4 regions of the Mesorhizobium sp. L48C026A00 genome follow, and region 1 is predicted to be linked to each of the others. Evidence: predicted binding sites of a transcription regulator. Region 1 holds the regulator's gene; each other region holds the start of a gene.
The links. The regulator LexA, encoded in region 1, represses DNA repair genes until DNA is damaged. The targets are predictions, from matches to a motif close to TGTTCNNNNTGTGTTCNG.
Positions count from the first base shown of each region.

Region 1 (7,715 bases):
CTGCTTCACTATTCACTATTCACTATTCACTATTCACTATTCACTATTCACTATTCACTATTCACTATTCACTATTCACTATTCACTATTCACCGTTTAGCAATCGGCACGTAGTCGCGTTCCGGCGCACCTGTATAGAGCTGGCGCGGGCGGCCGATCTTCTGGTGCGGATCCTCGATCATCTCCTTCCACTGCGCGATCCAGCCGACGGTGCGGGCGACCGCGAACAGCACGGTGAACATGGTGGTGGGGAAGCCCAGCGCCTTCAGCGTGATGCCGGAATAGAAATCGACGTTCGGATAAAGCTTCTTCTCGATGAAATAGGAATCGGTCAGAGCAATCCTTTCCAGTTCCATGGCGATGTCGAGCAGCGGATCGTCCTTGATGCCGAGTTCGCCCAAAACCTCATGTGCGGTCTTCTGCATGATCTTGGCGCGCGGATCGTAGTTTTTGTAGACGCGATGGCCAAAGCCCATCAATCGGAACGGATCGTTCTTATCCTTGGCGCGGGCGATAAATTCCGGGATGTGGTCGACTTGGCCGATCTCGCCCAGCATGTTCAAGGCTGCCTCGTTGGCGCCGCCATGGGCCGGTCCCCACAGGCAGGCGATGCCGGCGGCGATGCAGGCGAACGGATTGGCGCCGGACGAGCCGGCGAGGCGAACGGTCGAGGTCGAGGCGTTCTGCTCGTGATCGGCGTGCAGGATGAAAATGCGCTCCATCGCACGCGCCAGCACCGGGTTGATCTTGTATTCCTCGCACGGCACGGCAAAGCACATATGCAGGAAGTTGGCCGCGAAATTCAGCTCGTTCTTGGGGTAAATGAAGGGCTGGCCGATGTGGTATTTGTAAGCCATCGCCGCGATCGTCGGCATCTTGGCGATCAGCCGCATCGATGCGACCATGCGCTGGTAGGGGTCCGAGATGTCGGTGGAATCGTGATAGAAAGCTGACAGCGCACCGACCACGCCGCACATCACCGCCATCGGGTGGGCGTCGCGGCGAAAGCCGGTGAAGAAGCGCGACATCTGCTCGTGCACCATGGTGTGGCGCGTGACCCGGTAGTCGAAATCGTCCTTCTGCGCCTTGGTCGGCAGTTCGCCGTAGAGCAGGAGATAACAGACTTCGAGGAAGTCGCCGTGCTCGGCCAACTGGTCGATCGGATAACCGCGATGCAAAAGGATGCCGGCATCGCCATCGATGAAGGTGATTTCCGACTCGCAACTTGCCGTCGAGGTGAAGCCGGGATCGTAGGTGAAGGCCCCGGTGGTGCTGTAAAGCGCGCCGATATCGATGACGTCAGGTCCGACCGAGCCGCTTCGCACCTTGAGTTCGTGAGTTTTGCCGCCGAATTCAAGTTTCGCGGTCGACGCGTGGGTTTTGCCGCCAAATTCCATTTTTGTCGCAGCTTCGGACATTGCAAACTCCTTTTTGTTTTCTCATGTCGGCAAAGGCAAAATTTCTGCAACGCAACACGTCGAAAGTATCGGAGTTCGCGCGTTTGCGCCCGCAATTGGATTGCGTGCCAAATTGGGCCAAGACCTAATGTTGCACTGCGAAACCCACCTTTCAATGCCAATCTTCTTGGGCCAGTTTTGCTAATCGATTTGATCCGCGACGCGCGCCAGGCTTTCCTCGCGGCCAAGCACGGCAAGCACGTCGAACACGCCGGGCGAGGTGCTTTTGCCGGTTAGCGCGGCGCGCAAAGGTTGGGCCACTGCGCCAAGCTTATGGCCGCCGGCGAGCGCATATTCGCGGATCGCCGCTTCCGCCGCTGCGGCCGTCCAATCCCCTGAAATCGCCTTCAGCGCCGCATGGGCGCCCCGCAGGATCTCGCGCGCCTCGCCGCCGAGCAGCGCCGCCGCCTTCTCGTCGATCGGCAGCGGCCGCTCGGCAAACAGGAAGGCGGCACCGTCGACCAGCTCGACCAGCGTCTTGGCGCGCTCCTTCAAGCCGGGCAGGGCGGCCAGCAACTGCGCCTTGCGTGTGTCGTCGAGGCGCGCTGCAATCGCCGGGCCGCCTTCGAGATAGGGCAAGGTGTTGATGAAGATATCGAGCAATTCGGGCTCGTTCATGCGCCGCATATGCACGCCGTTCAGCGCCTCGAGCTTGGCGAAGTCGAACCGGGCGGCCCCCTTGTTGACATCGCCGATGTCGAACCACGCAATCATGTCGGTGATCGATATGACCTCGTCGTCGCCGTGGCTCCAGCCGAGCCGCGCCAGGTAGTTGAGCAGTGCCTCGGGCAGATAGCCCATGGCGCGATAGGCTTCAACGCCGAGGGCGCCGTGCCGCTTCGACAGCTTGGCGCCGTCGGCGCCATGGATCAGCGGGATATGCGCCATTGACGGCACCTCCCAGCCCAAGGCTCGATAGATCACCATTTGGCGGGCGGCATTGGTCAGATGGTCGTCGCCGCGGATGATGTGGGTGATGCCCATGTCGTGGTCGTCGACGACGACGGCATGCATATAGGTCGGGTTGCCGTCCGAGCGCAGGATGATGAAATCGTCGAGGTCCTTGTTGGGGAAGCGGACTTCGCCCTGCACGCGGTCATGTACCACCGTCTCGCCTTCGGCCGGCGCCTTGATGCGGATCGCGCCCCTGGCGCCAACCGGTGCCTCTGACGGGTCGCGGTCGCGCCAGCGGCCGTCATAGCGGGGAGGCAAGCCCTTGGCCCGCGCACTCTCGCGCATCGCCTCCAGCTCGGCCGGCGTCGCATAGCAGTAATAGGCTTTGCCGAGGCGCACCAGCTCCTCGGCAACCGCGCGGTGGCGCGGCGCGCGCTCGAACTGGGATACCGGTTCGCCGTCCCAGGTGAGGCCGAGCCAGGAGAGCCCATCGAGGATGGCAGCGGTTGCCGCATCGGTCGAACGCTCGCGATCGGTGTCCTCGATGCGCAGCAGCATCTTGCCGCCAGTGTGTTTCGCATACAGCCAATTGAACAGCGCCGTGCGCGCCCCGCCAATATGCAGGAATCCGGTGGGCGAAGGGGCAAAACGGGTGACGACCTTGTCGGACATGGAACTCCTGGGCAAGCGCAGAAAACGGATGTGGTGCGCGGACTTTCGCGCGTCGCGCGTTCATGTAGCATAGGAGGTCAAGGGCGCAAGGGGCGAACCCTATGGCTGGACCAGGCCGCGGCGTGGACGAGAGCGAGGGCGCGACCGCAAGCGTCAGCGAACGATCGCTGTTTGCCGACGTTCCTCACACTGAGTCGCTACCCGTTTCGCTGCCTGCGTCGCCGCCGAGCATCCAACCTCTTTCGCCGGATCGCCCGGCGCCGATACCGGCTTCAGCACCCGGCCCTGTCATTCGTTTTCGCCGACAGCTCAGCCATCTTTCACCATCCGGTGTCCGCAACAGCGTGGCCGCGGCAGCCGGCCTGGAACTCGACCGGGGCGTCGCCTTCCTGCTGGTGCCGGTTTTCCTGGCATGCGGGGTGATCGTCTATTTTTCGCTTGCCGTCGAACCGGACTTTGCCCAGCCCATCGCCGTCGTGGTCCTTACGGCATTGTGTGCGGCCGTCACGCGCTCACGCCGCAAAACGCATCTGTGCTTCATGGCAGCGTTGCTGTGCGCGCTTGGTGTGCTCGCCGCCAAGGTTGAAACGTGGCGCGCCGGAACGAAGATGCTCGGTTCGGAAATCCAGACCCGGCTGACCGGCCGTGTCGTCAGGCTCGACCAGATGGCGAACGGCCGGATCAGGCTGACCATCGATGTGATGTCGACCGCCCGGCCGACACTGCGTTATGCACCCGAACGTGTCAGGGTGTCGGCACGCAAGATTCCCGCTGAGATGACCGCAGGCTCGGTGGCAACCGGCTATGTGAGGCTTCTGCCTCCGACTGGCCCGGTCAGACCGGACAGCTTTGACTTTTCCTTTGACAGCTATTTCGCCGGTGTCGGTGCCAGTGGCTTTTTCCTTGGCAGTCCAAAGATCGTCGTCTCCGAAGATGCACCGTTAACCGCACGCCTTTCTTCGTCGATCGAGAAGGCGCGCGAAACCATCGCCGACCATATCAGGGACAGCATCGGTGGTGCCGAGGGGGAGATTGCCGCTGCGCTGATCGTCGGCGTGCGTGCCGGCATCCCCGAAGAGATAAACGAATCGATGCGGCGCACCGGCATCTACCACATCATCTCCATTTCCGGCCTGCACATGGCGCTTGTCGCCGGCACCGTCATGGGATTGCTGCGCGGCGCCTTTGCGCTGTTTCCCGACTTTTCGTCGCGCCGGCCGGTCAAAAAATATGCGGCTGCTGCCGCACTCGTCTCCATCGCTGCCTATCTGATCTTTTCCGGTATCGTGGTCGCGGCTGAACGCAGCTTCATCATGCTGGCGGTAATGCTTGTCGCCGTGCTGTTCGACCGGGCGGCACTCACCATGCGCAACCTGGCGATTTCGGCCATCGCCGTTATCGTCGTGTCGCCGCACGAGGTGGTCGGCGCAAGCTTCCAGATGTCGTTCGCCGCGACTGCGGCTCTCGTGGGCGCCTATGCCGGTTGGTCCGACTATCGTGCCGACAGGGCCAAGGCGCCGCGACAGCGACGGTCACCGGTCGCTTTCGTCACGCGCAAGCTCGTCGCCGGGGCAGGCACCATCGCAATGACCTCCATCATTGCCGGCAGCGCCACCGCGCTCTTCGCCATCTGGCACTTCCAGCGCGTCTCGCCGCTCAGCCTGTTCGCCAATCTGGCCGTCATGCCGATCGTCACGATCGTCATGTTCCTGGCCGTCCTCAGCGCCTTGGCAATGCCTTTCGGCCTCGACGGCCCTTTCCTCTACATGATGGGCAAGGGCCTGACGGCGATGATTGCAATTTCGGGATGGATCTCGGGGCGTTCGCCCGTCGATGCAGTCGGCCTGATTTCGTTGCAATCGGTTCTGCTGGTGACGGTCGCCTTAGTCATCGCCACGATGGCGACGACATGGCTGCGGCTTGCCGCACTTCCCTTTGCGCTCGCCGGCCTGCTGACGATTTCCGAGACGCGCACCCCCGACGTGCTGATCTCGGAGGATGCGCATCTGGTGGCGCTGCCGATCGGCGGCGGCGAACTTGCCGTCAACCGGATGCGTTCGAACGAATTCACCACCGACAACTGGAAACATGCGCTGGTTTCAACAACGATCGTCGAGCCGGAGACATTCGAAAAAGGAGATGTGCGGTTCGACATCGCCGATCCGGCCGACCTGCCGCCGGGAGCGCCTTTCACCTGCACTGCCGGCCTGTGCCTGGCCCGGCATCCGTCCGGCGCGCTCATCGCGCTCGCCGACAACCGCAAAACCGCGCGGCCGGCCTGTGCCTTTGCGGATTTGATCGTCATCGACGATGCCACAGCCTATTACAAACTCTGCCGCAACCCGCTGGTTCTCGTCGTCACCAAACGGCAGCTCGCTCGCATGGGCAGTGCCGCCGTCTTCTTCGATCCGCTATCGGCGAAGACGCGCGCAGAAATCCGTTTTGCCGTCAGACAGCCATACAGGCCTTGGCATGAGCAGCGGCGATTTTCGCGCGAGGCGAGGGGCCTGCCGCCATACCGCAGGGCCGAGAAACCCAAGAAGCCTGCCGTTCAGTAACGCCGGATCAGTCCGACGAGCTTGCCCTGCACCTTGACCCGGTCCGGCCCGAAGATGCGCGTCTCGTAGGCCGGATTGGCGGCTTCCAGTGCGATCGAGGCACCTTTGCGGCGGAATCGCTTCAGCGTCGCTTCCTCCTCGTCGACCAGAGCGACAATGATCTCGCCAGGCTGGGCGGTGTCGGCGTTGCGGATGATAACCGTGTCGCCGTCGAAGATGCCGGCCTCGATCATCGAATCCCCCTTGACCTCCAGCGCGTAGTGCGTGCCGCCGGTGATCATGTCCGGTGGCACCGAGATCGAATGCGTCTGGTGCTGGATGGCGTCGATCGGCACACCGGCAGCGATGCGGCCCATCACCGGTATGGAAACGGTGGCAACGACGTCGTCGTCATTGCCGGCCGCACGCATGCGCGAAGGCGCCGGCTTGATCTGGCGTCCGAGGCCGCCCTGGCCAAGGCTGCCTTGAATGACGCTCGGCGAGAATTTGCGCGCCGCATTGAGGCCCGGCGCGATCGAATCGGGCAGGCGCAGCACCTCCAGCGCGCGGGCGCGGTTGGGCAGGCGGCGAATGAAACCGCGTTCCTCCAGCGCCGTGATCAGCCGGTGGATCCCCGATTTGGAGGCGAGGTCGAGCGCTTCCTTCATCTCGTCGAACGAGGGCGGAATGCCGCTTTCCTTCAGTCGCTCGTGGATGAACATCAGCAGTTCATGTTGTTTGCGTGTCAGCATCGCGACCCCCAACAGAATCAGAAAAACAAACCCAGAACAAACACTATCTGTTCCAGTTGTGTTCCGCAACCATTTAAAGTTTAATGAATGTGTTGACGTTTTGTTCAGCGTAGCATCAGCACGCTGCAGGCGGCGCCCGCTGCGGCCGCGGGAGCGAATGGCTCGCGCACGACCAGTCCGTTGGCGTCGGCCAGCATTCTGAGCATCGAGGAATCCTGGACACTGAACGGCGTTGCCTCAAGCGTGCCAGCTTCTTCCTTCACCACCGCGCGTACATAGTCCTGCCTGAGATCGTTAGCCGGCATGGCGGCGCCGAGCCGCGCCTGACGCAGGTCCTGGCGGAAGGCGCGGCCGCCGAGCCGCGCCAGCAGCGGCTTCAGAAAGAGCTGCGTGCAGACCAGGCTGGCCACCGGATTGCCAGGCAGGCCGATGCAGCGGATGGCGCCCAGCCGCCCGAACATCAGTGGCTTGCCGGGCCGCATGGCGATTTTCCAGAAAGCGAGCGCCATGCCTTCGCCGGTCAGCACGTCATGGACGAGGTCATGGTCCCCGACCGAGGCGCCGCCCAGCGTGACGATGACGTCCGCGCCTGCGGCGACGGCTTTTGTCACCAGCGCGGCGATCGCGTCCTTGCGGTCGGCGGCGATGCCGAGATCGAGTGCGCTGGCGCCGACCGAGCGGGCCGCGGCGGCGACGCCATAGGCATTGGAGGAGATGATCTGGTCGGGGCCAAGGTCGCTGCCCGGCGGCAGCAATTCGTCGCCGGTGGCGATGATGGCGACCAGCGGCCGTTTCACCACGCGGACCTGCTGGCGGTTGGCCGACGCCGCCAGCGACAATGCCGCCGGATCAAGCAGGCGGCCTTTCTCCAGCAGCATGTCGCCCTGCGAGAAATCGAGCCCGAGGCGGCGGATGTTGCGGCCTTCAACCGTCGGCGCGGTCACTTCGACCATGCCGCCGCCGAGGTCGCGGACATTCTCCTGGATGACGATGGTGTCGGCGCCTCCGGGAAGCGGCGCGCCGGTGAAGATGCGCACGGCCTGCGCCGGGCCGACTGTTCCGGCAAAGCCTCGTCCGGCCGGCGCCATGCCGATCACCGAAAGTCTCGCGGGCACGGACGCGACATCGTCGGCCCGCACGGCATAGCCGTCCATGGCCGACGCGTTGAATGGCGGCTGGGTGCGGAGCGCGATGAGCGGCTCCGCCAACACGCGGTCGGCGGCATCCATCAGGGCGACGCTTTCAGCCTGCAAGGGCGCAGCATCCGCAAGCAGGTGCTCGAGCGCCTCGGCGACCGCAAGCAGCGCCATTATCGGCCTGCCCCCTGGGCGTCCGCCTTGTAGTCGCCGGATTTGCCGCCGGTCTTTTCCATCAGCCTGATGTTGGAGATCGCCATGCCGCGG
Region 1 is NZ_AYWU01000017.1:237,454-245,168, forward strand. It holds gene gltA (citrate synthase) at 90-1,418, opposite strand; gene gltX (glutamate--tRNA ligase) at 1,599-3,023, opposite strand; gene X738_RS67325 (ComEC/Rec2 family competence protein) at 3,125-5,581, shown strand; gene lexA (transcriptional repressor LexA) at 5,575-6,312, opposite strand; gene X738_RS67335 (molybdopterin molybdotransferase MoeA) at 6,417-7,622, opposite strand; gene moaC (cyclic pyranopterin monophosphate synthase MoaC) at 7,622-7,715, opposite strand, start outside.

Region 2 (7,715 bases), on a different contig from region 1:
CACCTGCTCCGATCACGCGCTCTATGAAGCCAAACGCACCGGAAAGGGCCGTTACCGGGCGCATGTGCGGGCCGCGAACTGACCACAGCGATTATTGGGCCTTTTGTCGCTCAGTCCATGCAATATCTCGTATCCCGCCTAAGTGCGTCGCGTCTGAAGCGACTCCTGCGACGCACTTCAAGCCTTTGTTTGTTTTATGCGCATTTGCCCAAAACCGCTGCGCCCGCACCGGTCAAGCCCAAGGCCATGCCTTTTGGGCGACATGCATCAGGCCTGCGACAATACGCCACGAAAACCATAGTGTCGGCGGGATGGCTGTCCCTTATGTCTGGCCGTGACAGGCCTTGCGCTTTCGACTAACGCTTTTGCCCATGACGTTGCCGACCGATCCCGCTGGAAATCTCGCCGCCCTCATCCGCTGCCCCTCCGTGACACCCATCGAGGGCGGGGCACTGAGCACGCTGGAAACAATGCTGAAACCACTCGGCTTTTCCGTCGAGCGCCCGGTGTTCTCGGAGGACGGCACGCCCGATATCGAAAATCTCTATGCGCGGCGCTCCGGCAACGGTCCGCACCTGATGTTCGCCGGGCATACCGACGTGGTGCCGGTCGGCGACGAGATCTCATGGACGCATCCGCCTTTCGCTGGCGAGATCGCCAAGGGCGAGATGTTCGGTCGCGGTGCCGTCGACATGAAGGGGGGCATCGCCTGTTTCATCGCCGCCGTGGCGCGCCATCTCGAGTCGAAAGGCGGCCTGAAAGGCTCGGTCTCGCTGCTGATCACCGGCGACGAAGAAGGGCCGGCCATCAACGGCACGACAAAGCTGCTCGAATGGGCGGTCGCCAAGGGCGAAAAATGGGATGCGTCGATCGTCGGCGAGCCGACCAATCCCGATGCGCTGGGCGACATGATCAAGATCGGCCGGCGCGGCTCTTTGTCCGGCAGCATCATCGTCAACGGCCGCCAAGGCCACGCCGCCTACCCGCAGCTCGCCGACAATCCGGTGCGCGGCCTGATGACGCTGGTCGAAGCCTTGCTGCAGCCAGTCTTCGACAAGGGCACCAAGGACTTCCAGCCGACCAATCTGGAGGTGACCTCGATCGACGTCGGCAATCCGGCCACCAATGTTATTCCGGCAAAGGCGACCGCCACCTTCAACATCCGCTTCAACGACACATGGACCGCCGAGACCATCCAGGCGGAAATCCACAACCGTCTCGACAAGGCGGCGAAGCGAAAGAAATACCGGGCCGGCAAGACGACGCCGGTCGATTACGAACTCGCCTGGCGCGACCGGCCGAGCCACGTCTTCCTCACCCGCGACGAGCGGCTGATCGAAGCACTGAGCGGTTCGGTCAAGGCGGTGATCGGCAGGAAGCCGGCGCTTTCCACCTCCGGCGGCACCTCCGACGCACGCTTCATCAAGGATCATTGTCCGGTGGTCGAGTTCGGGCTGGTCGGCAAGACCATGCACATGGTCGATGAGCGCGTCGCACTTGCCGACCTCGAGACGCTGACGCAGATCTATCAGCGCTTCATCGAAGACTGGTTCGAGCAAGGCGCATCGTAATCATGCTTTCGTCGGATGAAACCTATGCTTCGCTCAACGGCGCCTGGCGACTGATGCTCGGCAAGGCCGATGGGCTGCGCCAGTTCGACCTTTCGGCCGACGGTTTCTGGAATTCCTTCTTCGCCATCGTCGTCGCGGCACCGGCGCTGATCGTCGGTTGGGTCGGCCTCGCCAACGAGATCGGCGATCCGAATGCATTCGCCGGACGCTTCAGCATGCTGATCCGTCTGGCGACAGTCGACATCGGCGTCTGGGTGTTGCCGCTTGTCGGCCTTGCCCTCGTCGCGCCGCGCGCCGGCATCGGCGGGCGTTTCGTCCACTATGTCGTCGCCAGCAACTGGGCGTCGGCGATCATCGCCTGGATGATGCTGCCAGCGGCGTTGATTAGGCTTTTCCTGCCGTCCACCAACGAGTTCGCCGTACTGGCGTCGCTGCTTTTGTTCGCGCTGTCGATGATCCTGACCTGGCGGATGACAAACGTTGCCATCGGCAGGGGCGCGGCTGTCGGCAGCGCTGTCTTCGCCGGAATGTTCGTGGCGTCGCTGGTCGTTCTGTTCGTGCTGCAGGCGCTGCTCGGCATCGTTGCGCCGAGCGGAACCGGCACTTGAAGCATCCAAGTGAATTTGTCCGAATTCCCGGTGTGGTTTCGCTTGCTGACGTTGGCGCCGCCCCTCACCTGCCTGCCGGCATCCTCTCCCCGTATAGTGACGGGGAGAGGGCAGCTCTCATCAACGATTTTGCCAACCACAGACGTTGCAAGAAGGATGCTGCGGCTGCGGCCAGCCTCTTCTCCCCGCACTATACGGGGAGAAGTGCCCAGCAGGGCGATGAGGGGCAGCGCCAACTCCCACAATTGGTTGAAGACGACGAGGACTGATTTTTACTCAGTCGTGTGCCGCCTGCGGGTAGTCCACACCGATAAGAAAAAGTCCGTCGGGCGGCGCCACCTGGCCACAGGCTGCACGGTCGCGCGCGTCGAGCGCCGCTTTCAGGTCGGCAATTGTCCAGCCGCCTTCGCCGACGCGCTTCAGCGAGCCGACCATCGAACGCACCTGATTGTGCAGGAACGAGCGCGCCGAGGCTCGCACTTCGATCATGTCACCCAGCCGACTGACATCCAGCCGGTCGAGCGTCCGGATCGGGTTGTCGGCCTGGCACTGGGTCGATCGGAACGTGGTGAAATCATGCCGCCCCAGCAGCACCTTTGCCGCTTCGTGCATGGCCTCGGCGTCGAGCCGCTTCGGCACCCTCCAGATCTTGCCCTTGTCGAGCGCCGCCGGCGCGCGCCGGTTGACGATGCGGTAGAGATAGTGGCGGCCGATCGCCGAGAAACGCGCATCGAAGCTATCCGGCACCACAGCCGCCTTGAGGATGGCGACGCGCGCCTTGGCCGTTTGCAGGTGGGCGTTGACGGCATCGCGAACCTTGTCATCAGGCCACGCCCTGACGAGATCGACATGCGCCACCTGACCGGTCGCATGGACGCCGGCATCGGTGCGGCCGGCGCCGCGCAGCGAGACCTGTTCGCCGCAGAATTTCTCGATCGCCTGTTCGATCGCCTGCTGCACCGAAGGCTGGTCTGCCTGGCGCTGCCAGCCGGCATAGAGGCTGCCGTCATATTCGATGTCGAGGCGAAAACGCGGCATTCCTAAGAAGGATGAGGTTAGGCGGCGAGCGCGGTGCCGAAAGCCGAAGCGTAGACCAGCTTGCCGGTCTCAGGCGCTTCGCCCCAGACCAGCGCCTGCAGCGCTTCGCCCTGGAACTCGCTTTCGAATTTTTCGGCGCGCGCGTGACTGTAGCCGAAGCGGCCATAATATGCGGGATCGCCAAGCACCACCGCCAGCACCTCGCCGGCGTCCTTCAGGCGGATATGCGCCTCGCGGACCAGCGCACCGCCGATGCCGGTGCCATGGAATGACGGCTCGACAGCCAGAGGCGCCAGAGCTACCGCCGGAAAGCTCTTGCCGCCGTTCTGCACGAAAAGCCGCGAAAACAGGATATGGCCGACCACCTGTCCATCTTCTTCCGCCACCAGTTCGACGACGGCATCGCCGCCGCTGACCAGCGCGTCGACCAGGCCGGCCTCCGCCTGCTGGCCGAATGCGTGTTCCTCGACCAGGCGGATCGCCTCGCGGTCCCGCGGCGTCGCCGCGCGTATCGACATCATGCTCATGAGAATTTCATTCCTTTTTCGAGCTTGGCCCCGCGCAGAAATTCCTGCGCGGCAATGGGCTTTCCGCCCGCACGTTGAACTTCGACCAACCTGATCGCGCCTGACCCGCAGGCGACCGTCAGCCGGTCGTCGAGAATTCCTCCCGGCTCGCCGGCGCCTTGCGAAAGCATCGAGCGAAGCAGTTTCAGCCGCTCCAGGCGGCCGCCAATTTCGATCTCGCACCATGCGCCGGGAAAGGGCGACAGGCCGCGAATATGATCGTGGACTTCGCCAGCAGGCCGCGTCCAGTCCACGCGCGTCTCCGCTTTATCGATCTTTTTGGAATAGGTCACCCCCTCCGTCGCCTGTGCGGTAAAAGTCAGGGCATCCCGTTCCAGACGAGCCAGCGCTTCCGCCATCAGCGCGGCGCCAATGTGCATCAGCCGATCATGCAGTTCGTCGGCCGTCATATCGGGGCCGATGGCGCATTTTTCGGCCATCGCCACCGGGCCGGTGTCCAGGCCCTCTTCCATCCGCATCACCATCATGCCTGTCTCGGTATCGCCGGCCATGATGGCGCGCTGGATAGGGGCGGCGCCGCGCCAGCGTGGCAACAGCGACGCGTGACCATTGAGGCAGCCAAGCCGCGGCGCCTCGAGAATGGGTTTGGGCAACAGCAAGCCATAGGCGACGACGACGGCGACATCGGCCCGCAAGGCGCGGAACGCCTGCTGCTCGGTCTCGTTCTTCAGCGACACCGGCGTCCGCACCTCGAGGCCCAGCCGCTCGGCCTCGCGCTGCACCGGCGACGGCGTCAGTTCCAGCCCCCGGCGACCGGCGGCGCGCGGCGGCTGAGTGTAGACGGCTCCAATCTCATGTCCGGCATCCGCGATCGCCCGCAGCGTCGGCACCGAGAATTCGGGCGTACCCATGAAGATGACGCGCAAGGGCATTTTGTTCCGGGTCCGGTCTTCGTCTGGCCGTTAAGTCGGCTCAGTCGAAGTCGCGAACTTTGCGGGTCGGCGACCGAAGTCGCGTTTCCTTTCTGCTTCGATTTCGTTCATGATCTTGGCGAATTCATCGCCAATTGCGTTTTCAGCAGCGAAAGTCGCGCGAATAGCGTCCCATGCCGAAAGACCCGGCTCCAGCCTGGCTTGCCTTTCGGCGACCATGCCTTCGCGCAGAAGAGCTATCGCCTTGCCCGACAGGCTCTGGCCGCTCTTACGCGCCGCCTGCTCGATTTCCCGCTTCAAGGGTTCGGGAATATTTCTGATCAGCATGTCGCTCATCGGCGTCTCCATTTCCTGATCTGGAACAGGGTAGAGGGGCGCTGTCCCGCCAACATCTTCGAAAAGTTCAGCATCAAACTGCGCGAGTATCGCCCTATCCCACTAACTTGCCCGGCGCCTTGCTGCCTGATGGTTTGTCCCTGGCGAGCTTCTTGAACTTCTTCACCACCATGTCGCGCTTCAGCTTCGAGATGTGGTCGATGAACAGAACGCCGTTGAGATGGTCGATTTCGTGCTGCAGGCAAGTCGCCATCAGCCCTTCGGCCTCGATCTCCTGCAGCTTGCCGTCGCGATCGAGATATTTCACCCGCACGGCGGCAGGGCGCTCGACCTCGGCATAGTAATCCGGGATCGACAGGCACCCCTCCTCGTAGACCGAGCGCTGATCGGCGCTCTCAAAAATCTCGGGATTGATGAAGACATGCGGCGCCGGCGGCTCGTCTTCCTTGGCGAGGTCGATCACCAGCATGCGCAGCGGTTCGCCGATCTGGATCGCCGCCAGACCAATGCCCGGCGCATCATACATCGTGTCCAGCATATCGTCGGCCAGTTTGCGCAAGGCGCCGTCGACGCGCTCGACCGGTTTCGAAACCTGGCGCAGGACGGGATCGGGAAGGATGATGAGCGGCTTGATCGACATGGCGTCTCACCTAAGACCTCGCACGAAAAGCGTCAACCGGGGCATTTGCAGCGGCGTTCACGTTTTGATCTGTGTCGTCAGGCCGAATCATTTATGCTGTCCGATATGAACGACCTGACCACCATCCTGTCCGAACCGATCGCCCGGCTCGGCGCCACCACGATCACGCTCGGCCACGCGCTGGCATTCGGCGCGGTCCTGTTCCTGGGCCTGTTCGTGGCGCTCGTCGTCGCGCTCTGGCGCTCGGCCAAGGCGCGTGCGGTGGCTGCCGCGGAAGCCGCCGACCACGCCCGCGACGCCGAGGCGCGGATGGCCGGCATCCTGGCAAGCCAGGCCGAGATGCAGGGCCGCATGGGCGCCATCGCCGAAGTGTTCGGGGCGCGGCAGGCCGAACTCACGCAGTCGATCGGCCAGCGTCTCGACGCGATGACCGGCCGTCTCGGCCAGACCATGACCGAGCAGACGAAATCGACGCATGAAAGCCTCGCCAAACTGCAGGAGCGGCTGGCGGTCATCGATACAGCGCAAGGCAACATCCAGTCGCTCGCCAGCCAAGTCGTGCAACTTCAGGCAATCCTCTCCAACAAACAGACGCGCGGCGCCTTCGGCCAGTCGCGCATGGAGGCGATCGTCGCCGACGGCCTGCCGCACGGCGCCTATGAATTCCAGGCGACCCTGTCGAACGGCAGCCGGCCTGACTGCCTGGTGAAGATGCCGAATGGCGCGCCCGCACTCGCCATCGACGCCAAGTTTCCGCTGGAAGCCTGGAACGCCATCCGTGCCGCCGAAGGCGTCGATTTGCAGAAGGTCGCGGCACAAGCGTTTCGGCGTGACATCGAGGTGCATGTCCGCGATATTTCCGACAAATACCTGATCCAGGGCGAGACGCAGGACACCGCCTTCATGTTCGTGCCGTCGGAATCGGTATTCGCCGAGATCCACGAGAATTTCGAGGGGATTGTCCACAAGGCGCACCGCGCCCGCATCGTCATCGTCTCGCCGTCGCTGCTGATGCTGTCGATCCAGGTCATCCAGGCGATTCTCAAGGACGCCCGCATGCGCGAGCAGGCGCATCTGATCCAGGGCGAAGTCATCCGGCTGATGGAGGATGTCTCGCGCCTCGACGAGCGGGTGCGCAAGCTGCAGAGCCATTTCGGCCAGTCGGCCAAGGATATCGACGATATTCTCGTCTCGACGTCGAAGGTGACCAAGCGCGGCCAAAAGATCGAGGCGCTGGAGTTCGGCGCGCAGCCGACGGAGGGCGACGCCGGATCGGCGGCCAGTGCGAAGACCGAAGCGGGTGCGCGCGTCGCCGACTCCAAGACCGGCCAGCTGAGGCTAAGGGTCGTCGAAGGCGACGACTGAGAGGCTACTGCTCCTCGACGATCATCGTGCCTTCGAACTCCGGCAGCCAAGGCAGCGCCGAGCGGTGCCAGATCTGTTTTCTCGGGATCAGTTGTTCGCGCTGCCGCGCCGTGCCGACCCTGATGCCGTAGACTTTCGGCCCGTCGCCAACCGACGTGGCATAGAGGTGCGTACCGCATTCGCCGCAAAAGGCCTGGGCGCGCCTGGCGCCGCTCGCTGCGGTCTTGATGTAGATCTTCGGCGTGCCCTTGGTGATCCGGTAGTGCTCCTCCGGCGCCGGCACGGTCACCCGAAACGCTGTTCCGGTCAGCTGCTGGCAATCGATGCAGTGACAAATACTGGTGTTGTCCGGATCGACCTCCGCCTCGTAAGTGATGGCGCCGCAATGGCACCCGCCGTCGATTTTCATCTTCGCTCCTCCCTTCAGCCGAGCCTCGACGCGTTGGAGCTTAACGGCGCACCGGCCGAAGCTCCACCGGCAATCACAACGCGCGAAGCATGCTGTGGTTCAAGACTGCGGCGCCGACGCCTGTTCGATGATTTCATCAGTCCAGACCTTGAAACCGGCCAGCATACCCGGCCCGAAGATATGGGTCAGCGGCACATCGGCTGCGTCGCGGCCGGAGGCGATCAGGATGCGGCCGATGCGCGGCGCATTGTTGCGCGGATCGAAGGCATGCCAGCGGCCGCCGAGATAG
Region 2 is NZ_AYWU01000019.1:179,671-187,385, reverse strand. It holds gene X738_RS68910 (GGDEF domain-containing protein) at 1-82, shown strand, start outside; gene dapE (succinyl-diaminopimelate desuccinylase) at 372-1,571, shown strand; gene X738_RS68900 (hypothetical protein) at 1,574-2,179, shown strand; gene truA (tRNA pseudouridine(38-40) synthase TruA) at 2,456-3,217, opposite strand; gene X738_RS68885 (GNAT family N-acetyltransferase) at 3,235-3,744, opposite strand; gene fmt (methionyl-tRNA formyltransferase) at 3,741-4,676, opposite strand; gene X738_RS68875 (hypothetical protein) at 4,707-5,012, opposite strand; gene def (peptide deformylase) at 5,107-5,652, opposite strand; gene X738_RS68865 (DNA recombination protein RmuC) at 5,758-7,017, shown strand; gene X738_RS68860 (GFA family protein) at 7,022-7,426, opposite strand; gene X738_RS68855 (transglutaminase-like domain-containing protein) at 7,526-7,715, opposite strand, start outside.
Region 2: a site for LexA is predicted at 5,707-5,724, ahead of X738_RS68865 (DNA recombination protein RmuC). Genes of this name have one in related genera too.

Region 3 (7,715 bases), on a different contig from region 1:
GCCGATCCGGCTCGATCCGAAAGTGCTGTCGGGCACCGCCGCAATCTTCTTTGCCGCCACCAACGCGTTGAAGCTCATCCCCTATTTTGCGCTCGGACAGTTCGACACCACCAACCTGACCGCATCGGCGGTTCTGGTACCGCTGGCGCCGCTCTCGACCATCGCCGGCGCCTGGCTGGTGCGGCGGATGCGACCGGAACTGTTCTACCCCTTCACCTATGCGACCGTAGCGGTCGTCGCGGTCAAGCTCCTGTGGGACGGGATCGCCGGCCTTCTCTAGATTGCCAGCCGATGGAAGTTGCCGGCAGCCGAGCCGTCAGCAGCGTCACGGCGGTTTCAGGCGGGCGCGATGCGACATCGTCCAGAAACATTGCCGATGCTAATGCGCCGATGCCGGGGACCCGGTGGCGGGGCGACCGCCTGATCTCAACCCATTCCCATGACGGGAAAAGGCAATTCGGGGCATAACATGCAAAAGGTAGCACGAAACTTCTTCACGCTGGCCGTCTTCTACGCACTCGCCGGGATGGCGCTCGGCCTACAGATGGCGATCAGCAAAGATCATGCGCAGATGCCAACCCACGCCCACATCATGGTGGCCGGATGGCTGATGTCGGCGGTGTTTGCATTCTTCTACCATCTGTTTCCGGCAGTCGCGGAAAAGACGCTTGCCACCGTCCATTTCTGGTTGACGGCAATCAGTGGCACCGGACTGTTGATCGGCCTTTACATCATGCTTGCCGGCAACCCGGCGATCGAGCCGCTGGTGGCAACATCCTCGATGGGCTTTTACGCGGGGCTGCTGCTGTTCGCTTACATCGCGCTGCCGGTGGTGTGGAAAGCCGAACGGCATGCTGAGACGCAAAAGGCCTGAGTCCAAAGGTCTGGGCCCCAAAAAGCCTGGAGTTATTGTGCTGTTACGGCACAGGCGGGCGACGCTTGATCAAAAAATTTCCTCGCCGTTAAGGCTTCATTAAGCTTTACAGGCGTTTACTATGCGCATCCAGTGATCTGGATTCTTACCGAGTGGTTGGAGCCACTTTGTTTGACGCCTCCCTGTTAAACTCCTGAGAGCCGCCTTATCCGCGGCTCTTTTTTTTCGGCGACCCGGATTGCCGGTCGCCCGCGCCGCTGCGTCGCCGTTAACCGTTTGTTAAACATGTGCTTGCCTTCACCGGCGGCGAAGCGCATTTTCAAGCCTCGGTCATTTAGGGTGCAGGCGTGGCGGCGATGACGCCGATTCGGCCGGCTGTAAGGCGAGTGCAGGGCGTATCGATGAACGATCCTTCGAAGGGAAGCGCGAAAACCATCAAGCTGGCGGAGCGCCGGGTTTTCTCCCAATCCTTCAAGCCGCTCTACCAGGAAGGCATGGGCCTGGTCGAGCAGGCGGCCGAATATCTGGACGGCAAGGGCCGGGCCGAGGCGAAGAAACTGTCCAGGCTGGCGGCGACGCTCTATGCGGCCGAGTCGATGCGACTGACCACGAGGCTGATGCAGGTCGCCTCCTGGCTGCTTCTGCAGCGCGCCGCGAATTCCGGCGAAATGACTCGCGATCAGGTTGCTTCCGAAAAATCCAAGGTGCGTCTCGACACCGCTTCCGCCAACAACGATGCCGCAGGCTGGGTCGAGCTGCCCAAGGATTTTCTTGACCTCGTCGACCGCTCGCTGCGCCTGCAGGCACTGGTGCGCCGCATGGACGAGGAAATCTACGGCGGCGCCGTGGCCGAGGCTGCGCCATCCGGCCGCCGCACCAATCCGGTTTCCGACCAGATCACGCTGCTCAACACGGCTTTCGCCCGCGGCTGACAGACCGCTCGATAATTCTACTCTGACGGGACACCTACAGCGCCGCGCGTGCTCTTGGACACGCAAAGAACGCTGTAGCACTTTGATTTTTGCGCATGATGCTTTCCGAAAATCGGTTCTGATTTCGGGGTCATGCGCGGGCTCACGGACCCAAATGTCCGCTGCGCTTCGGTTCTCGAAAACCACTCCATCTGTCTCCTCAGAGCAGCCGGTGGGACGCAGCGGAACCGTTTCTGGTTTGTTCACATTTCGCTGGCATCGCTGTCCGCCACGGGTAAACTTGGCGGATGGGGGAAACGATTCGCATCATCGGCATCGATCCGGGGCTGAGGCGCACCGGTTGGGGCATCGTCGAAAGCCTCGGCAACTCGCTGCGCTTCGTCGCCTCCGGCACCGTGCGTTCCGACGACAAGGCGACGCTGGCGACACGGCTTTGCCAGTTGCATGACGGACTTGCCGAGATCCTGCATGCCGCCATGCCGCACGAAGCAGCGGTTGAGCAGACCTTCGTCAACAAGGATGCGGCCGCGACGCTGAAGCTCGGCCAGGCGCGCGGCATCGCCATGCTGGTGCCGGCGCTGGCCGGCCTGGTCGTTGCCGAATATGCGCCCAACGCCGTCAAGAAGGCGGTGATCGGCGTCGGTCATGGCGACAAGAAGCAGATCCACATGATGGTCAAGGTGCTGATGCCGAAGGCGACGTTCGACACCGACGATGCCGCCGACGCGCTGGCCATTGCCATCTGCCACGCGCATCACCGGCAGAGTGTTGTCTATAGGTTGGCGGCGCTGGCATGAGGGACCACACATGATCGGCAAGCTAAAAGGCACGCTGGACGAGGTCGACGAGGATTTCTGCATCATCGACGTGCACGGCGTCGGCTATGTCGTCCACTGCTCGACGCGCACGCTGGCCGGCTTGCCGGCCTCCGGTGAGGCGGTGGTGCTGTTCATCGAGACCTATGTGCGCGAGGACATGTTGAGACTGTACGGTTTTCAGTCGGTTCTGGAGCGCGAATGGTTCCGGCTGCTGATGAGCAATGTGCAGGGCGTCGGCGCCAAGGTGGCGCTGGCCATCCTGTCGACGCTGGCGCCGGCCGAACTCGCCAATGCCATCGCGCTGCGTGATATTGCCATGGTCAGCCGCGCGCCCGGCGTCGGCAAGAAGGTGGCCGAGCGCATCGTCACCGAACTGAAGAACAAGGCGCCGGCCTTTGCGGGCGCTGCCTCCGGCACCATCGGCCTGAAGCAGGAGCTTGGCGAAGGCGTCGCGCCGGCGCCGATCAGCGACGCCGTCTCGGCGCTGGTCAATCTCGGCTATTCGCGCGATACCGCCGCGAATGCGGTGGCGGCGGCGCTGAAAAGCGCCGGCGAGGACGCGGATGCGTCGAAGCTGATCCGCTTCGGGCTGAAGGAACTGGCGCGGTGAGTCTGCGCTTGTCCCGTTCTCTGCCCTGTGCAAGGAAGGCGGCATGAGCCTTTCGCCACGCCTCATTGCTCCCGACAAGCGCGGCGAAGATGCCGAGCAGACCTTGCGGCCGCAGACGCTCGGCGATTTCGTCGGCCAGGCGGCGGTGCGGGCCAATCTCAAAGTGTTCATCGAGGCCGCCAAGGGCCGCAGCGAGGCGCTCGACCATGTGCTGTTCGTCGGGCCGCCCGGCCTCGGCAAGACGACGCTGGCGCAGATCATGGCACGCGAGCTCGGCGTCAATTTCCGCTCGACCTCCGGTCCGGTCATCGCCAAGGCCGGCGATCTCGCAGCACTGCTCACCAATCTCGAAGACCGCGACGTGCTGTTCATCGACGAGATCCACCGGCTCAACCCGGCGGTCGAGGAAATCCTCTATCCGGCGATGGAGGATTTCCAGCTCGACCTGATCATCGGCGAAGGGCCGGCGGCGCGTTCGGTCAAGATCGATCTTGCCCGCTTCACACTGGTCGCCGCCACCACCCGGCTCGGCCTTTTGACCAATCCGCTGCGCGACCGTTTCGGCATTCCGGTCCGCCTCAATTTCTACTCGGTCGAGGAACTGGAGCAGATCGTGCGGCGCGGCGCCCGCATCCTTGCCATGCCGCTCGGAGACGATGGCGCGCTTGAGATCGCTCGGCGCGCGCGCGGCACGCCGCGCATCGCCGGCCGGCTGTTGCGCCGCGTGCGTGATTTTGCCTCCGTCGCCGGCGACGGTCACGTCGACCGCCAGATCGCCGACGAGGCGCTGACGCGGCTCGAGATCGATGCGCTCGGCCTCGACGCGCTCGACCGCCGCTATCTCTCGATGATCGCGCGGAATTTTGGCGGCGGGCCGGTCGGCATCGAGACCATCGCGGCGGGGCTTTCCGAGCCGCGCGACGCCATCGAGGACATCATCGAGCCCTATCTGATCCAGCAGGGTTTTATTCAGCGCACACCGCGCGGCCGCGTGCTGACCGCCAATGCCTGGCGGCATCTCGGCCTCGATGCGCCGAAGGACCTGGCGCAGCAGCAGATCAGCCTGTTCCAGGAAGAGTAGCGTCGGCGCGGCGTTGCGGCCTTCTTTGCTGCGCAAAATCTCCTAATCCTGGTCAGCTTGCCGGCGCATTTGCGGGCTCTAACGCTTCGCTGTGGGACCGTCGGTTCCACGAACGAAGGGGTTGAGCGATGATCACCAGACGCGGCTTCCTGCGCCTCATCGGCGGTTCCTTCCTATCCGCCGTGTCGCTCAATGCTTATGCGGTTGGCCTCGAGCCGATGCTGCTGACACATGTAAAGCGCTATTCACTGACCCCGCCAAACTGGACTGCAGGATTGCGGCTTCGCGTCGTCGCTCTCGCCGATATTCATGCCTGTCGGCCATGGATGACGCCGGAGCGGATCAGGTCACTTGCCGAACGGGCGAACAGCCTGCAGCCGGATCTGATTGTCCTGCTTGGCGACTATGCAGCCGGCACACGCCTGGTTACGGACTGGGTGGGCTCCTCCGAATGGGCGCCGGCCTTGTCAGGCCTGAAGGCGCCGCTCGGCGTGTGGTCAATCCTTGGTAATCACGACTGGTGGGAGGACCTTTCCGCCCAGAAGGCCGGGTTGGGGCCGACGGTGGCGCGCCGGGCGCTCGAGAGCGCCGGCATACCGGTCCTGGAAAACGATGTGGTGCGCCTGGAAAAAGACGGGCATGGCTTCTGGATCGCCGGACTTGCCGACCAACTCGCGCTACGACCGGGCAGGGCCTGGGGCCGCAGCAGGTTCACAGGACTGGACGACCTGCGCGGCACGCTGGCAAAGGTGAGCGACAAGGCCCCTGTTATCCTGCTGACATTTTCCCGGAGGTCCCGCCACGGGTATCGTTGACCCTTTCGGGTCATACCCATGGCGGACAGGTGCGGTTGCTCGGCTATTCTCCGGTCGTGCCGTCCCGCTTCGGCAACCGTTTTGCCTATGGCCATGTCGTGGAGGAGAACCGCAACCTGATCGTCTCCGGAGGCCTCGGTTTCAGCATCCTGCCGGTGCGTTTCGGGATGCGCCCAGAGGTTCTTTCGATCGAATTGGGTTCAGCACTTCAATGAAGTGACCTGATCGCGTCCATCACATCCGGCTCGGCCTTGTCGCCATCAAAAGCGTCGACGATGCCGAAGGCGCCGCCATAGCTCCAGACCGACCATGCGAAGCCATGGGCTTCGGCGCGCGCGATCATGTCCCTGACATAAGCGGCACGGTATTCGGCCGGCATCACGTAGGCATTGCCGTATTCCTGGCGGATCATGCCGAATTCGCCGAGCGTGATGTTCTCCGGCTTTATCCCGTTGGCCTTTGCCCAGGCCTCGACCCTGGTGAACGGCGCATCCATCGTCTCGCGCAGCTCCTCGTCGGTGTCCAGGCTGGCGACCTGCTCGTCGAGATAGGCAAGCAGGCCGCTCTGGCGCGCCCATGGCGCTTCGGCCTTGATCCTTGCGCGGATCGTATCGAGCGCAGCATCCAGCTGGGCGCGCGGGCTGGCGCTGAGCGGATAGGGCAGGCCGGTGACATAGGGGATGAAGTCGCCGGCCCAGGTCGCGCCCTGATGGGTCAGCAGGAACGGCTCGTAGGAGTGAAAGGTCCAGATGATGTTGTCGTCAGGGATCGCCTTTGCATCGATCTTTGCCAGCGATGCCGCATTGGAATAGCAGGCGCCGGTCAGGATCAGGGTGAGCCTGGCGGCTGACGAACGCGCCGCCACGAACAGTTTCTGCTGGCGCTCCGGCCACAGGCCGGTGCCGTCGGCGTCGCAGTCAATGACCGGCTCGTTCATCGGCTCGAAAGCGACTTGGCGCGGATCCTCGTCGGCCAGCGTGCGCGCCATCTTGCGCACCATTTCGACATAGGCGTCGAACATTTGTGGATCGTCCATCACCTCGCCCATGCCGATCTTGCGGCTGCTGCCGCCAGGGATCAGGTGCATGTCGACGATCACCTTCAAACCGGCGCGATTGATCATGCGCACCGAGGCCAGCACGTTGGCATAGAGCTCGTCGCGCAGCGTCAGCGTCTCGCCGGACAGAAACGGCGACGAATCGACGGGCATGCGCAGGAAATCGAAGCCGGCGCTCTTCAGCGCCTTGAGGTCGTCGTCGTTGAGGAACTTGCGCCATTCCGGATAAGGCAGGATTGCCCGCCGGTCTCCCCACTTGTCCTCGCCCGGCCATGTCGTCCATTGGTCGAGATTGAGGCCGCGCTTCATCATAAAGCTCGCCGCCTGGCCCGGCGGCACCAGCGCGGCCAGCACAAGCAGCGCCGCCATCAAGGTCTTGATCATCGCCGTCAACAGTGCCATCGGGTTCATGGGCCAAGTTAATGCGTGTCGCCCAAAACTGTGTAGCGGCTTTTGGACAACGACGCGCCCGGAAACACTACCTGAAGCGCGTCGTGCTTTAGGTGCCCGGTCAGGCCAAAAAAGGAAAGCGCGATGGACGATCATGGTGAATCGGCGGCGCTCTGCGCGGGGCTTTCCGGCGCGCTGACCGAATTCGGCCACCGGCTGATGGCGCGGGTCTATTATGCCGACACCGATTTCTCCGGTGTCGTCTATCACGCGCGCTATCTCGAATTCTTCGAGCGCGGCCGTTCCGATTATCTCAGGCTTGCCGGCGTCCACCACACCGAGCTTGCCGACGGCAAGCATGGCGAAAGAATAATCTGGGTGGTGCGGCGCATGGAAATCGACTTTCGCGGCTCCGCCCGCATGGACGATGTCTTGACCATCGAGACGCGCACCGAGGACATTTCGGGCGCCCGCATCTTTATGGCGCAGCAGCTGAAGCGCGGCGGCGAGGTGCTGGTCGAGGCGCGGGTCGAGGCGGCGATCATCGGCGAGAACGGCCGGCCAAGGCGCTTTCCGAAGGAATGGATCGCAACCTTCATGCCCAAGACAAATCGATAGTTCAAATCGGCAAGTTACCGGTCCCAATGATCCGCTGACGATGCCAGGCGGCTCGCCCAAGGCGCGGCAATGCGCCGCGCTGTGCGTCCTAACCCATCCTTAACCATAACAGTTCATGAAGAGAGTGGTGAAGATTGGAGGAATCCAGCGCCTTCCTTTCACCAAGATTTGCCCTGAAAAGGCCGCCTACGGTGCATTTTGGGGTTATTCCGCAAGCTTTGCGCGAACGGATTATAAGGGATGCCTATGGGCCAGCCGCCAGCCGTGCCCGGAAAATTCTTAAGGACGTAACCATGGAAAATATCGCACTCGCCGAACCGGGCGCGCATTTGTCGATTTGGGCGCTGTTCACGCAGGCCGGCTGGGTGGTCAAGCTGGTCATGATCGGGCTGCTCTGCGCCTCGATCTGGACCTGGGCGATCATCGTCGACAAGCTCGTCGCCTATGGCCGCATGCGGCTCGCGCTCAATCGCTTCGAACAGGTGTTCTGGTCCGGGCAGTCGCTGGAAGAGCTCTATCG
Region 3 is NZ_AYWU01000011.1:21,053-28,767, reverse strand. It holds gene X738_RS61370 (sulfite exporter TauE/SafE family protein) at 1-280, shown strand, start outside; gene X738_RS61365 (hypothetical protein) at 470-874, shown strand; gene rcdA (protease adaptor protein RcdA) at 1,276-1,806, shown strand; gene ruvC (crossover junction endodeoxyribonuclease RuvC) at 2,094-2,603, shown strand; gene ruvA (Holliday junction branch migration protein RuvA) at 2,614-3,234, shown strand; gene ruvB (Holliday junction branch migration DNA helicase RuvB) at 3,278-4,315, shown strand; partial or broken gene X738_RS61340 (metallophosphoesterase) at 4,444-5,345, shown strand; gene X738_RS61335 (glycoside hydrolase family 5 protein) at 5,339-6,589, opposite strand; gene ybgC (tol-pal system-associated acyl-CoA thioesterase) at 6,722-7,195, shown strand; gene tolQ (protein TolQ) at 7,489-7,715, shown strand, end outside.
Region 3: a site for LexA is predicted at 2,035-2,052, ahead of ruvC (crossover junction endodeoxyribonuclease RuvC). Genes of this name have one in related genera too.

Region 4 (7,715 bases), on a different contig from region 1:
CGTTGCTTCCTTGCCCGGCAATGCCATCGTCCCTGATGCCTCAGTTCCTGTTTTGTTCACAACATTAGGGGTTTTTCCCGAAGAGTCGAGTCGGTTCCGCTCAACCCATGCAAAAGTTTAACTTGTTCCATTTTTTGAGTTATGCTTCCATGTGATATCCCAGATGAATGGGCGACGGGACCGGGTCTCCGTCGCGCCGCCGCCAGCCAAGGAGACGAAGATGGACGCCCTCTCCGCCCAGTTCGCCCGCGATTGCGGCTATACCAGCGACAGCCCGGCCATGCTCGCCGCCCTCGCGGCTATCCGCCTCGACGGCATAGGCCGGGCGCGCCTCGGCCATGGCCATCGCAAGGCGCTGGTCGACCGGCTGAAGCTCGGCGAGGCCTTGTTCCTGGCGGCGATCCGCCCGGCGCAGTCGGCTGAAGAGGCGCTCGAGGACGCCGCCCGCTTCATTGCCTGTTATCGCAACATGCCACGCTGGCGCCAGGAAAGGCGCGGCGCCGATCTCGCCCGCGCCAGGCAGCAGCTTCTGCTGGCGCGCTTCTTCCGCCGCTACGGCCACCGCCTCTGGTCACGGCAGGCGGCGTAAGCTGGAGGTCCGCGAGGCCATCAACCGCGAATGCCTGGCGCCGGTCGCCCAACGCGACGCGCCTGTCGCGCATGGCTGGACCGCACTTGCCGTCGCCAACACGTCTCCCCTCGATGAGCGAACTCGAGTTCCGTCGCGCACAAGCGCCCGATCTGCCGGCAATTGTCGCACTGCTCGCCGACGATGCGCTCGGCGCGAGCCGGGAGGACCCGTCGACGCCGCTTGCGCCGTCCTATTTCGATGCCTTCCGGGCAATCGATGCCGATCCCAACCAACTGCTGGCCGTGGCCGTGGAAGCCGGACAGGTGGTCGGAACCCTGCAGCTCAGCTTCATTCCAGGTATTTCCAGGAAAGGCGCCTGGCGCGGGCAGATCGAAAGCGTTCGCATCGCGCGGCAATGGCGGTCTCGCGGCATCGGCAAGCTGATGATCGAATGGGCGGTTGAAGAATGCCGTTCGCGCAACTGCAGCTTCGTTCAGCTCACGACCGACAAGAGCCGACGGAAGGCGCACGCTTTCTACGAGGGCCTCGGTTTCACCGCCAGCCATCTCGGCTACAAGATGGCGCTGTGGCGCTCGATCGGCTGATTGCCGAAGTCGGCGCCGCCCCTCATCCTCCTGCCGGCACCTTCTTCCCGCATAGTGACGGGGCGAAGGGGCTGGCCGCAACCTCGGCACCTTTTCTGCATCGCTGGAGGTTGGCGAAACCCTTTACGAAGACTGTCCTTCTCCCCGTCCCTATACGTCCCTATACGGGGAGAAGTGCCCGGCAGGGCGATGAGGGGCAGCGCAAACCTGAAGCGACTACCCTCCACCTCCTTGACAATCCGCCCTGTTTGTTCTCTTTATGTTCCACAAAAACCCACCCTCAAGGCAATGCGGCGTTCGAACCGCCGCGGGCGGACGGGCCGGATGGAAGCCAACATCCTCCACGCTGATCTGGACGCTTTCTATGCCTCGGTCGAACAGTTGCTCGACCCCGCCCTGCGCGGCAAGCCGATCGCCGTCGGCGGCGGCGTCGTCTTGGCCGCGTCCTACGAGGCCAGGGCTTTTGGCGTGCGTGGCGGCATGCCGGGGCGGCGCGCGCGTGAGCTCTGCCCCGGGCTGATTTTCGTCGGCGGCCATTTCAAGGATTATCAGCGGCTCGGCGATGCGGCTATTCAAGTGCTCGGCGATTTCACGCCGGTGGTCGAGCGGATTTCCATCGACGAGGCCTTTGCCGACGTAGCCGGCTGCACCCATCTGTTCGGCCCGCCGACCGAGATCGCGACAACCATCCGCCGCCGCGTGCGGGCTGAGCTTGGCTTGCCGATCTCGGTCGGCGTGGCGCGCACCAAGCATCTGGCCAAGATCGCTTCGCAGGTGGCCAAGCCCGACGGGCTGGTGGTGGTCGATCCGCGCCACGAGATGGAGTTTCTTCACGAGTTGCCGGTCGAGCTGATGTGGGGCGTCGGTCCGGTCGCCAGGGAGCGGCTGGCCGGCATTGGCGTGCGCACCATAGGCGAGTTGGCGAAGTTTAACGCCAAATCGCTGGAGCGCCTGCTCGGGCCGGCGGCGGGCGAAAAGCTCAACGCGCTGGCCTGGAACCGCGATCCACGAAAACTCGAGACGCAGCGTCGGGCACGATCGGCTGGCGCGCAATCGGCGCTCGGCAGGAAACCGGCCGAGGCAAAAATCTTCGTGCCCACCCTGCTGCATCTGGCCGACAGGGTCGCCACCAGGCTGCGGGCGAAATCCCGGCCCGGCCGCACGGTGACGGTCCGCGTCCGCTTTGCCGATCTGCGCTCGGTGACGCGTTCGATCACGCTCGACCAGCCGATTTCGGCAACCGCGATGCTGGCCGAGATCGCCGAGACGCTGGTGCGCAAGGTGCTTGTCGACCATCCGCACGAAAAGACCATTTCGCTGCTGGCGATCGCCGTGTCGCATCTGGAGAAGCAACCGGCCCTGCAGTTGGAACTGCCGCTCGGCCTCGATGACGACAGCCGCCGCCCCGGCACCAGCAAGGGCGCGGCGCGCTGGATCGCCGACCGCGCCGTCGACAAGATCCGCGACCGTTTTGGCTGGGAGGCGGTCGGCTACGCCTCGGTCACGCTCGGGCAGTCGCGATCGGTTCCTGACGCGTTTCGCGAGTTGGCCGAGAAGGAACTGTAGGGGAGTAGGGGAATAGGGGAATAGGGGAATGGCCCTTGGAATGGCCCCTTCTTGCCCACTGCCCACTGCCCACTGCCCACTGCCCACTGCCCACTGCCCACTGCCCACTGCCCACTGCCCACTGCCCACTGCCCACTGCCCGCTGCCCGCTGCCCACTGCCCTACTCCCCTACCCCCTACTCCCTACTCCCCTACTCCCCTCCCAGTGGCGCCACGGCCGGTCCGTTCAAGGCCGTGCCATCGATAGCAAAATGCGAGCCGTGGCAGGGGCAGTCCCAGCAGCGCTCGAGCGAGTTCCAGTGGACATGGCAGCCGATATGCGTGCATGCGGCCGAGCGCTTGTAGAGCGTGCCGTCGTCATCGCGAAACGCGGCGATCTTGCTGAACCCTTCGCGGACGATGGCACCTTCTCCCGGTCGCAGCTTGTCGACGGAATCGATCTCGCCGGGCGCGATATATTCGGCAAAGCTCTTGATCGCCGTCGCATTCTCCGACAGGTAATCGCCGATCGCGCCTGCCGTCTTGCGCGACGGCTCGTAGAGTTCGCGCCAGGGACTTTCCTCCTTCAGAATCAGGTCCGAAATCAACAGGCCGGCGACGACGCCATGGGTAATGCCCTGGCCGGAATCCCCGGTCGCCACAAAGACGCGGCTGTCGCCAGGATTGCGGCCGATGAACCCCGCATAATCGACGGGCTCCATCACCTGCCCCGACCACCGGTTGGTCTCCACGCCGACATCGGGCACCAGCCTTTTGGTCCAGGCCGCCAGGGCCGCGAAACGGTCGCCGGCATCGTCGGCCTGCCCTGTCTTGTGGTCCTCACCTCCGACGATCAGGAAGTCGGTCCGACCTTCGCCAGGCTGAAGCCGAACGTAGTGATAAGGGTCTTCAGTATCCCAATACAGCGCATCCGGAATGGTGTCGCCCGCGATCTCGAACGACATCGCGTAGGTTCGATACGGCGCTTGCTTGGTGTGGAGCGCGACCCGATCGTTGATCGGCGAGTTGGTGGCGACAACGGCCGATCTGGCAGACACGGTAAAGCCTGAAACCGTGGTTACACGCACGCCGCCATCAGTCTCCTCGACCTTTTCGACGATGGTATCAGCATAAAGCACACCGCCGCGCGCGCGGATGGCCGCGGCTAGCCCGCGGAGATATTTGAGCGGGTGGAAGGTCGCCTGATTGGCGTATCGAAGGACCTGCGCATCCGAAAAGCCTGCAAACGGCACGCCCTTGATCTTCTCGACGTCGACCCCGATTTTCAGAGCGGCGTCCAGTTCGCGCGTGATATCGGATTCCTGGCTGCCGGAAGCCGGAAAGAGAAAGCCGTCGAGGCGCCGGAAATCGCAGGCGATACGTTCCGTCTCCTGGATGGATTGGATACGGTCGATAGCGGCCGATTGGCTTTGGTAAAAGATCTGCGCCAGGTCCTCGCCGCGCAATTTGGTCAGCTCCGAAAAATAGTCATCGCAGATGGATGAAAGGTGCGCAGTGGTGCGAGCCGTTATACCGCTTCCGATCCGGCCGCGATCGAGGACAGCCACCTTCCGGCCGGCGACGGCCAGTTCGTAGGCCACCGACAGTCCGGCAATCCCAGAGCCGACGACCACGGCATCGACCTGTTCGCTTTGCCCGAGCGGCACCGCATCGGGCACGACTTCGGTCGCCGCCCAGAGCGATACAGTCCTTTCGTCGCTGACATTCATCGGCGGAACCTCCCATCCACGATATTCGGTAACGGATGCGAGAATTCAAAGTTCCTCGACGCTTTGAATGCCGACAGAGGCGGCCCTGGTCGTCAGACCAAAAGCGTTGCGCCGCCCCATGCGATCAGGGCGATGCCAGCTGCCCGGCCAACCCACGGGCCGGCAGGAAACGCCTTTTCAACCAGCACCAGAATGGCGAGCGCGGCAATCCACACCAGGTTCATGATGCCACCCACGAACAACAGCGCCATCAGCATCCAGCAGCATCCGACACAAAACGCTCCGTGCAATGCGCCGAGACGCAGCGCGCCAAGGGCGTGGGGACGCCAGTGGCGGGCAAGGAACGCCGTCGGTGCCCGGCAATGCGACAGGCAGGCGTTCTTGAAGGGCGAGAGCTGATAGATCCCCGCGCCGATCAGGACGATGGCTGAAAGCCAGCGGCTCTGCGAACTCATCATCGTCGCGGAAACGAAGGCTTCGCGTTCGAGCAGCCAATGCAATGCGGTTGCCGCGACGGAGAACCCCAGCCAGGCCAGGAGGTAGCCTGCCATGAACACGCCGGTCGGCGCGAGCTTGTCCTGGATCTCACCCTGAGCCAGCGCATGGCGATGCACGCGCGCATAGAGCAGGATGGTCGGCGCCGCACTCGGCGACATCATGGCGATCATCATGACCCACCACATGGCGATCATCAGCGCCCAGTTCGCGGCCTCCCAGGCCCGCGGCTCCGTCGCCATCGCGCTCATGTCCATGCCGGACATGTCCATGCCAGACATGTCCATGCCGGGCATGTCAGAAGACATATCGGAGGTGACGTCGGTTTGCAGGTGGGGAAATAGCGCGAGCCTCGACATCTCCCACGCATTCATGCCGATCCCTGCGCCGGCGGCGATGTAAAGCCAGGCCAGCAGGCACAGCGCCACCACGCCCGCAATCGTGATGACGCGGTCGCGCCTGAGCAGCCGTTCCAGTGGCGACGCGCCGTTCATGCGCCGCGTCAGGCTCGCACCACCCCGTGATTGTTGAGATGCAGCCGCGCGAACTGGCCGTAACTGTCCTTGGTGGTCACCTGAACCGGCCCGCTGGTTGTGCTCGAAGCGCTGCCGATCTCGGCGACCGCATATTCGAAGCCGTTCGGCAACACGATCTGGGCGCGCGAGTCCGCGCCCGTCACCTTGTTGCGGATTGGTTCGCCGACCGTTTCGATGTAGTCCTTGACGAAGATGCGGCCCCTGCGGCCGTCGACATCGAGGTCGAGATCGATCCTGGTGAAGACCGGCTCATTCATTTTTATCACGGTCGAGGCGTAGACGGCGAACATCGTCGCGAACGGATCGGTGTCCTGGCCGGTCATGATGCGCAGCAGCGCGTCACGCTGCTGGTCGGTTGCCTTCTCGTCGACGAAAGCGATGGCTTCGCCGTTGCCCTCGTGGATCGCCCCGGGCCATTTGAAGATCGCGGCGATGCGCAGGCCGTCGAGAACGGTCTCGCCATGATGACCTTCGTCGATCTGGATACCGGCCACGGCATGGCAATGGCCCTTGTCGGGCAGCGCATTGAATTGACAGTTGCAGCCATATTCGCAGGTGCAATTGACGAGTTCGCGTCCCTTGATTTCCCAAGACGTCATGCTGTCCCCCTGATCCAGAAATATTAGACGATCATCATACACCTGGACTCTTCCCTCTCAAAGGCGCACCCTTAAAACGGCGAAACCCAAGCGAGAGTTTCGTCCAAGGCTTCACATGTTTGAGATGCGCCGCTGATTTCTTGACCTGTCCGGATAATCTTCGGGTGGGGCAAACGCTCATTGCGCCTATCCGTGTTCAGGCTGCGGCCCAAGGCACGTGCAGCCTGTTTCGGGATCAACTGGGAGGAAACAACATGCCTGATATTCAACGCAGAGAACTTCTCGTTCAGGGAAGTGCTGCCCTTGCCGCAATTGCTGCTCTCTATACCTCGCGTCGGGCTTACGCTTTTCCAACACGGGCGAGCGAGGAGGTTATTCGGTGGCTGGACCAGCCGACCGAAAATCCCGATCCGGTCGGCATCCAGAAGCAGCTTGTCTGGGAGGATCTGGATAGCTGGATAACGCCAAACGACAAGTTCTTCAGCATCTCGCATTTCAATCGACCAACGATCGACGAGAAGACATGGTCGATGGAGATCGGCGGCCTGGTCAAGAAGCCCTTGAAACTGACTCTCGCCGACATCAAGGCGCGGCCGCGCCAGGAGGTCGTTTTCACAGTGGAATGCTCGGGCAACCACGGTTTTCCGTTTTTCACCGGCGGCATCGGCAATGCCCGCTGGGCAGGGACGCCGCTCGCCCCGATCCTCGAGGAAGCCGGCGTTCTGGAAGATGGGATAGAGGTCGTCTTTTTCGGCACTGACACCGGCGAGGTCGCCATCCGCGACGTCAAGATGCAGCAGAACTTCGCGCGCAGCATGTCGCTTGCCGAAGCGACGAACCCAGACAATCTGCTCTGCTACGAAATGAACGGAGCCGCCTTGCCGGCGGCCAATGGTTTTCCGCTGCGGCTGATTGCTCCGGGCTGGTATGGCATCGCCAACGTCAAGTGGCTGGAGCGCATCGAGGTGCGCGACACCCGCTTCATGAGCCTTCTGATGGCGCGTGACTATGTCACCATCCGGGAGGAAGAGCGCAATGGCGAGACCGTGTGGACCGAGGACTCAGTCGGACGAGCGCTGATAAAGTCCGCGCCCGCGAAGGTCACCCGCAAGGACTCGGACTACCGCATCGTTGGGGCAGCCTGGGGGGCACCGATCGATCGGGTCGAAGTGCAAATCGATCAAGCGCCATGGGCACCGGCGACCATCGACCGCAGCGAGGAGGCCGAACACGCCTGGAAGATCTGGTCCCTGGATTGGCCAAATCCGTCGCCTGGAGAACACACGGTGACCTCGCGCGCGGTCAGCACCACGGGACAGGTTCAACCGGCAATGGACGATCCCTTGATTGCCAAGAAACACACATACTGGGAAAGCAATGGCCAGGTGACGCGCCGCGTGCGTGTCGTTTGATAGACTTTGCGGGAAGGTGAAGCAGGCAGCGCCTGATCGCAGACTGGTTGCCAGCGTCAGTCCTTGGATGCCGTGATGACGAGCGCCGGCATGTCGAAAGCGACGGCGCCGGCTGCTGTCACGTAAGGCATAAGTGCCCGCTCGGCCTCCTCCAGGAGCCGCTTGAACTGCTCGTTGTCCAAAAGCCCGCCCAACGTCCAGATGCAGGCTCTTTCAGTCGAG
Region 4 is NZ_AYWU01000007.1:110,480-118,194, forward strand. It holds gene X738_RS57125 (hypothetical protein) at 1-27, opposite strand, end outside; gene X738_RS57130 (hypothetical protein) at 221-589, shown strand; gene X738_RS57135 (GNAT family N-acetyltransferase) at 703-1,176, shown strand; gene dinB (DNA polymerase IV) at 1,501-2,742, shown strand; gene X738_RS57145 (FAD-dependent oxidoreductase) at 2,934-4,451, opposite strand; gene X738_RS57150 (DUF2182 domain-containing protein) at 4,544-5,440, opposite strand; gene X738_RS57155 (DUF1326 domain-containing protein) at 5,449-6,081, opposite strand; gene X738_RS57160 (sulfite oxidase) at 6,336-7,493, shown strand; gene X738_RS0141540 (DUF1330 domain-containing protein) at 7,550-7,715, opposite strand, start outside.
Region 4: a site for LexA is predicted at 1,426-1,443, ahead of dinB (DNA polymerase IV). Genes of this name have one in related genera too.